3 regions of the Hominibacterium faecale genome follow, and region 3 is predicted to be linked to each of the others. Evidence: riboswitches for the same ligand, from Rfam matches in the RefSeq annotation. Region 3 holds a riboswitch; each other region holds the start of a gene.
What was found. A riboswitch is a leader RNA that binds a small molecule or an ion and turns the genes downstream of it on or off. The one in region 3 is predicted to bind FMN.
Positions count from the first base shown of each region.

Region 1: linked by a shared signal. The riboswitch ahead of ribD (bifunctional diaminohydroxyphosphoribosylaminopyrimidine deaminase/5-amino-6-(5-phosphoribosylamino)uracil reductase RibD) and the one ahead of LG211_RS14535 (ECF transporter S component) in region 3 are both predicted to bind FMN.
Region 2: linked by a shared signal. The riboswitch ahead of LG211_RS09765 (MFS transporter) and the one ahead of LG211_RS14535 (ECF transporter S component) in region 3 are both predicted to bind FMN.

Region 1 is NZ_JAJAGH010000009.1:153,238-155,504, reverse strand. It holds gene phoU (phosphate signaling complex protein PhoU) at 1-103, shown strand, start outside; FMN riboswitch at 657-772, shown strand; gene ribD (bifunctional diaminohydroxyphosphoribosylaminopyrimidine deaminase/5-amino-6-(5-phosphoribosylamino)uracil reductase RibD) at 986-2,068, shown strand; gene LG211_RS13820 (riboflavin synthase) at 2,073-2,267, shown strand, end outside.
Region 2 is NZ_JAJAGH010000007.1:14,967-17,233, reverse strand. It holds gene LG211_RS09775 (GNAT family N-acetyltransferase) at 1-105, shown strand, start outside; gene LG211_RS09770 (Uma2 family endonuclease) at 176-943, shown strand; FMN riboswitch at 1,091-1,198, shown strand; gene LG211_RS09765 (MFS transporter) at 1,291-2,267, shown strand, end outside.
Region 3 is NZ_JAJAGH010000010.1:25,541-27,807, reverse strand. It holds gene LG211_RS14545 (RNA polymerase sigma factor) at 1-175, shown strand, start outside; gene LG211_RS14540 (zf-HC2 domain-containing protein) at 168-911, shown strand; FMN riboswitch at 986-1,115, shown strand; gene LG211_RS14535 (ECF transporter S component) at 1,220-1,792, shown strand; tRNA gene LG211_RS14530 (tRNA-Pro) at 1,922-1,998, shown strand; gene LG211_RS14525 (APC family permease) at 2,174-2,267, opposite strand, start outside.

The DNA.
Region 1 (2,267 bases), on a different contig from region 3:
GTTTGCCTTTGTTGCCGCCCATCTGGAGCGCATTGCTGATTATGCGACAAACATCTGCGAGGAGACCGTGTTTTCCTTGGAAGGCGCTTATGCGATGGAATAGAATGTAGGCTGACTTATTCGCGGCGGCAATCCTCTTACACTAATTTTGTATTATTGAATGAAATTAGTGTATTTTTTAACGTTTCCAGCGGGTAAATTTTGCCAAATCTGCTTTGAGTTCCGATTTTTACTGATTTTGCTCTCTGCAACGCACAACTTTTACACCATTTTACACAAAAATACGGCGTTTTTATAATGGTAAATCTATTCTATGCATGACTGGTTTGCAATTAACCCCGCGCCCTTCCTTCCAGCCTGCGATTTGTTCAATCCTGGATTTTTGTAAAAAAACATTGACAAAATATGGCTGGGGGGGGGGGGGTATACTTATTTTAGAAGTATGGATCGCCAAAAAAATTTGGTGCTGCCGTGAGGCGAAAAATACAGAAAATGTGAGGCAGCGCTTATGTGTGTATTGTGATGAAAACGATGTGCGGCCGGTGCCTGCCGGCCCGGCTGTGCGGAGTTGAATCGCCCCCCCCTTTCTGGCGGCACAGAAAATTTTTTTCTTGACAATACGGTCAGAAGGTCTATAATAAAAAATGAATTGAATAACAAGTCTTCGGGGTTTGGTGAAATTCCATACCGGCGGTACAGCCCGCGAGCGCCCAGCGCATGAACCGGTGAGATTCCGGTGCCGACAGTAAAGTCTGGATGAGAGAAGATGAAAGAGCTCTTTTGCTATGTAAATTTACCCTGAGAAATTTTCTCAGGGTTTTTGTTTAAGATAATCGGTGCCGCACGCACTGGTAAAAATCTGTACGGCAAAGGATAATCGGCATCAAAGAACGTGCCGGGATTCAGCAAAAGATAGGAATGCTGATTATAAAACAAAACTCCGAATTTGATTTCGGGGTTTTCTGTGTTTTTGGGAGGGATGAAGATGACAAAAGAAGAATATATGCGTTATGCATTAAACCTGGCGGAGCAGAGCAGAGGAAGGACCTCGCCCAACCCGCTGGTGGGAGCCGTAATCGTAAAAGGCGGCCGGATCATCGGAGAAGGCTGGCATAAGAAATACGGCGGGAACCACGCAGAGATCAATGCCTTTGAAGATGCGGCCAGGGCAGGCCACGACGTTCAGGGCGCGGAAATGTACGTAACCCTGGAGCCGTGCTCCCATTACGGCAAGACGCCGCCATGCGCCAGGGCCATCATTGAAAAGAAGGTTAAAAAGGTTTATATAGGCATGGAGGATCCCAATCCGCTGGTGGCAGGACAAGGAATCAAGATGATGGAGGATGCGGGAATCCAGGTAGAATCCGGTATTCTGGAGAAGGAGTGCAGGAGCCTCAACGAAATTTTTCTCAAATATATTATGGAGAAAAGACCGTTTGTTGTAATGAAAACAGCCATGACACTGGACGGCAAGATTGCGGCGCGAACGGGAGATTCCAAATGGGTCAGCGGCGAAGAATCCCGCAGTCTGGTGCAAGAGATGCGTAATAGCCTCACAGGAATCATGGTAGGAATCGGGACGGTGCTTGCCGACGATCCCAGGCTGACCTGCCGCAAAGAAGGCGGCCGGGATCCGGTACGCATCATCGTTGACAGCCATTTGAAGATACCCCTTTCAGCCAAGGTCCTGCAAGATGATAATTACATCCTGGCGGCCACGTCAGATTGCGACCCGGAAAAAAAGAAACGATTAGGTGATCGAGTATTGCTTACCAAGAGCAGAGACGGACAGGTGGATTTGGATGATTTGATGATGCAGCTGGGAAAGCGGGGAATCGACAGCATCTTGCTGGAAGGGGGCGGCAGGCTCAATGAATCGGCATTGAAAGCCGGTATCGTGGATCGGGTTATTTTCTTTATCGCACCGAAAATAATCGGCGGAAAAGATGCGCCGACGCCGGTGGAAGGTGAAGGCCTGGCCCGCATGGATGAAGCCATATCATTGGATAACGTCCAGTTTGAAAAAATAGGCGAAGATTTGATGATTCAAGCCATACCAAAGAGGTGAGAACATGTTTACAGGAATCATAGAGGAGATCGGCTGTCTGATGGAGAGCCGGCAGGGAAGCCTGCGGATCCGGGCAAAGAAGGTCCTGGAGGACGTCCATCTGGGGGACAGCATCGCAGTCAACGGAGTCTGTCTGACCGTTACCGGATTTGATGCGGCTTCCTTTTCCGTGGACGTTATGGCGGAAACCTTGCGCCGC
Region 2 (2,267 bases), on a different contig from region 3:
GCGCCCGCTCCTTTTACGACCTACAGCATGTTCCACGATGGAGTTTTTGTTACGAATGAAATTTTGTCGGAAAAGAAATTTGAAAAGCTTTTAACCGATTTTTAATAAAAAACGGTGAAATTATGGATATTATATGGTATAATGCATTTAGTAAAAGGGTATGAGGAGGAGCCATATGAGAATCCAGGAAATGATTGAGAAAAAGAAGGAGCGGGGATATACGTACGCGCAGATTGCAGAATTATCGGGTGTTCCCCTTGGTACGGTACAGAAAATCTTCGGCGGGGAAACGAAAAACCCCAGATATGATACGCTCCAGGCTTTAGAACGTGTCTTTAAGGAACAGATGGTGGTGATGGAATCCTCTGTTGCGTATCAGGTGAATCGAAAGCCGGGCGAGTATACGGTCGATGATTACCGGGCGCTGCCGGAGGATCAGCGGGTGGAACTGATCGACGGATATTTTTATGACATGGCTGCGCCGACGACCTTTCACCAGCTGATGGCGGGAGAACTGTATCGGCAGATTTCCAACTTTATCCTTGATGAAGACGGAGACTGCATACCGTTCATTTCACCGGTGGATGTGCAGCTGGATAATGATGGAAAGACCATGATCCAGCCGGATGTGGTAATTGTGTGCGACCGTGACAAGATCGTAAGGCGAAACATTATGGGCGCGCCGGACTTTGTACTGGAGGTTGTTTCCCCGGGGACCAAGCGGCGGGATTATATCACCAAGCTTTCTAAATATGAAAGCGCGGGCGTGCGGGAATACTGGATCGTAGACCCGTACCAGGGAAGGATCATGGTTTACTTTTTCCAGGATGAGAATTTGCCGATTATTTATCCCATTGATGCCGATATTCCTGTGAAGCTTTATGATGGAAAACTGGTACTGCATTTTCAGAGAATCGCAACGTGGGCAAGGGAGGAAGTGTAATCGTCTTCTGCTTATCCCATCGCAAGTATGGTGAATATACCGTTGGTATTGGCGGCTTCGGGCAGCGTGGCACGGCTGCGATTAAAAATCATATTGACAAGTGCAAACCCTATTTGCTATGATAAGGACGAAATTAAAACTAGGATTGGATTTCTTCTAGAAGAGTGATCTCTACCGGCGGTACAGCCCGCGAGCGCAAGCCAATTCGGTTAAATCCCGAAGCCGACAGTAAAGTCTGGATGAGAGAAGAAAGCAGAAAAGATGCTTTCTTTTAGTACTCAAATATCGAAGAATTATAAGAGAAGGCATCGAAGAGATGTCTTTTTTTGTTGTGTAAGGAGGATTTTATGACACAAGAATCATTACAAAGAAAAGTAGGAATCCCGGGAATCGCAGCCATCATGCTTATCAGCAGCCTGACGGTAATGGTCGGAAACGCCATTACACCGGCTCTGCCGGAATTGGGCAGCGTCTACGGCCTGGGAAATTATGCGTCCTGGCTGGTTACAGCACCTGCTCTGGGAGTAGTGGCCACGGCCATTGTTTTTGGTAAGCTGATCGATAAAATAGGACCTTATTGGGTGGCGTTGATGGGGCTTTTATTTTACGGCCTCTTTGGTGTAGGCGGCGCTTTTATGCCCACCGCTCTTGCCATTTTCATCGACCGCTTTCTTCTGGGCGCGGCTACGGCAGCGATCATGAACGCCAGCGTAGCGCTGATCGCCGCCTTTTTCCAGGGGGAAAAACAGCTGAAGATGATTGCCATGCAAGGTATGTCCATGGAGTTCGGCGGCGTGATCTTTCTCAGCATCAGCGGCGTTCTGGCGGACGTTTCCTGGCGCAGCCCGTTTTTCATTTATGGCTTGGGTTTTCTGGCCCTGCTCATGCTGCTGCTCTTTATTCCCAAAGGCGGCCAGGCGGCAGCAGACAGCGATGCCCAGGAAGAAGCAGGCGCTTGGGAAAAGCAGGGCGTTCCTCTGGGACTGGTGCTTTTGATTGCTTTTCTCGGCATGCTGATGTTTTTTACGGCCATGGTCTCGCTGCCTATCCATTTGCAGACAAACCTGGGTTACAGTCCCTCCTTTACAGGCTATTATCTGGCCGCTTTGGACCTGGTAGCCGTACTGGCAGCCGGATTCATGCCTAAAATTGTCAGCCGCTTTCAGCCCAAAGGATGCCTGTTTGCAGCGTTCTGCTTTTACGGAATCGCCTTCCTTTTGTATTTCCTTTCGGGGACAGCTGTCGTGCTTTGGATCGCCGTCTTTTTTGCCGGAATGGGATTCGGTTTTTCCACACCGTTGTTCAATAGTCTGGTAGTGAACAA
Region 3 (2,267 bases):
CCTTCATCATATGGAGGAGCCGTACAAAGAGGTCTTTTCTGTCCGGACCTTTGGCGAACTGCCGTTTAAAGAAATTGGGCAAATTTTCGGCAAAAGTGAAGGCTGGGCCCGAGTGATTTATTATCGGGCCAAAGTGAAGATTCAGGAAAGGTTGGAGGAGGAACAGCATGAATAGATTGGAATGCAAAACAGTAAGAGATTTGCTGCCGCTGTATATGGACGGTATCTGCAGTGAGGAGAGCCAAAAGCTTGTGGATGAGCATCTGGCGCAATGCAGTGATTGTAAAAAAATATTCGAACAAATGAACATGCCGGTCGAGGCTCCCATCACTGCTGATGAAGGGAAAAGCGCTTTACAGAGAATAAAAAAGAAAATCCGAAAAAAGTATGTGATCCTGGCTGTTATTACAGCGCTTTTGGCAGGCCTTTGGACGGGGCTATCGATCTTTATGCAGCTGGTGGAAACGCCCATGTCCTATGAAGAGGTAAAGGTTTCGGTGGTGCAGGATAAAAAAACACCTACTAAGCATAACTTGACTTTTAGCGGACCGTCATACGAAGGTCTCTATGGGGAAGCCGAGCTGGTGGCGGAAAATGAACAGTATGAATATTTGGCGGAGGTTATTCACTGTACCAGCTCTATGTGGAGCAGGACCTTTAAAAGAAAACCCATGAAAAATGAGGTGACCATGACCTTTTCTTCTGATCCGGAGGACAGTGTGGACGGCGTTACACAATTTGAGGATGGGAGGGAACAGAAAATGAGAACCGTGGCCGCATATTATCAGGCCACCCCCGGTTCGCCCCGTTATCTACTATGGGTATCCGATGATTTTAAGGATCGGGTCTATCGGCAAATCGATGAATGGAATGCGGTGGCCGGAGAAAGAATTGTAAAGGCGGATCAATAGGGGGATTAAAACGCATTTTACAACAAAAATTTGACAACGCCCCGATTTCCCACTATAATATTATCGTAAAAACAAATCTGTTTCAGGGCGAGGCGAAATTCCTCACCGGTGGTAATGAGCATGAGCTACGAGTCCACGAGCCTTTTTGGCCGAACGGGTCAGATCCCCGTACCGACGGTATAGTCCGGATGAAAGAAACACGGATACGGTTCTTGTATTTAGTGACTTTGCCCTGGAATTTATTCCAGGGTTTTTTAGTGACCTGACAGATTCCTGAACTTATTCATAGAAAATGGAGGAATCAAAAAATGAGCGAGGCAAAAATGGGAGAGAACTTAAATCAAAGCGGACACAGACAGTCCAACTCAGTGAAATTGGCCAAGATGGGCATGCTGGTAGCCATATCGGTTGTATTGGTATATTTTATACATATCCCAATGTTTACGGCGTTTTACGAATATGACCCGGCGGATATTCCAATTCTGATCGGAACCTTTGCTTTCGGACCTTGGGCGGGGCTCCTTCTGACAGTGGTGACTTCTGTCATTCAGGGACTTACGGTCAGTTCAGCCAGCGGGGTTTATGGAATTCTGATGCACGTGATCGCCACAGGAGCATTTGTTCTGGTAGCAGGGTTTATCTACAGAGGCGAAAAGACTAGAAAAAAGGCGATCATTGCACTTCTTTGCGGAGTCCTGGCCATGGTAGTGATAATGGTCCCGGCCAACATTCTGATTACACCGTATTTTATGGGCGCACCAAGATCAGCAGTCGTGGCCATGATTCCGGTTATTATCGCCTTCAATTTTACAAAGGCAGGGATCAATGCAGTGCTGACCTTCTTCCTTTATAAGAGAATATCCAAATTCCTGCACAAATAGAGATTCATGTAATTGTCCATATAAGAAGATACCCGGCGGATTATAAAATTCTGCCGGGTATTTTTAAATTGGTGGTTGTCAATCCGATTTTATGTGGTAAAATAGAAGAGAATCTAAAATTCGCAGCGGCTGGGTGTGGCGCAGTTTGGTAGCGCGCGTGGATGGGGTCCACGAGGCCGCAGGTTCAATTCCTGTCACTCAGACCAGTAAGACAAGTTTCAACTAAGAGAAAAGTTGGAACTTGTCTTTTTCTTTTATAACGCAGGAAATATCGATGCAATCGATATTGACGGAGTTTCAAAGAAAGTACCTTGCAAAGTGTCGGCCCTTGCGGCCGACATGTGTGAATAGGGAGCTGTGCTCCCGTCATTCACACTTTTTTTATGCCGATGCCATGATCAAATCAATTAAACCGAATTTGAGACAGCCGACTGCCACCAGCAGAATCAGCATCCAGGTGCAGATATTAAGAATC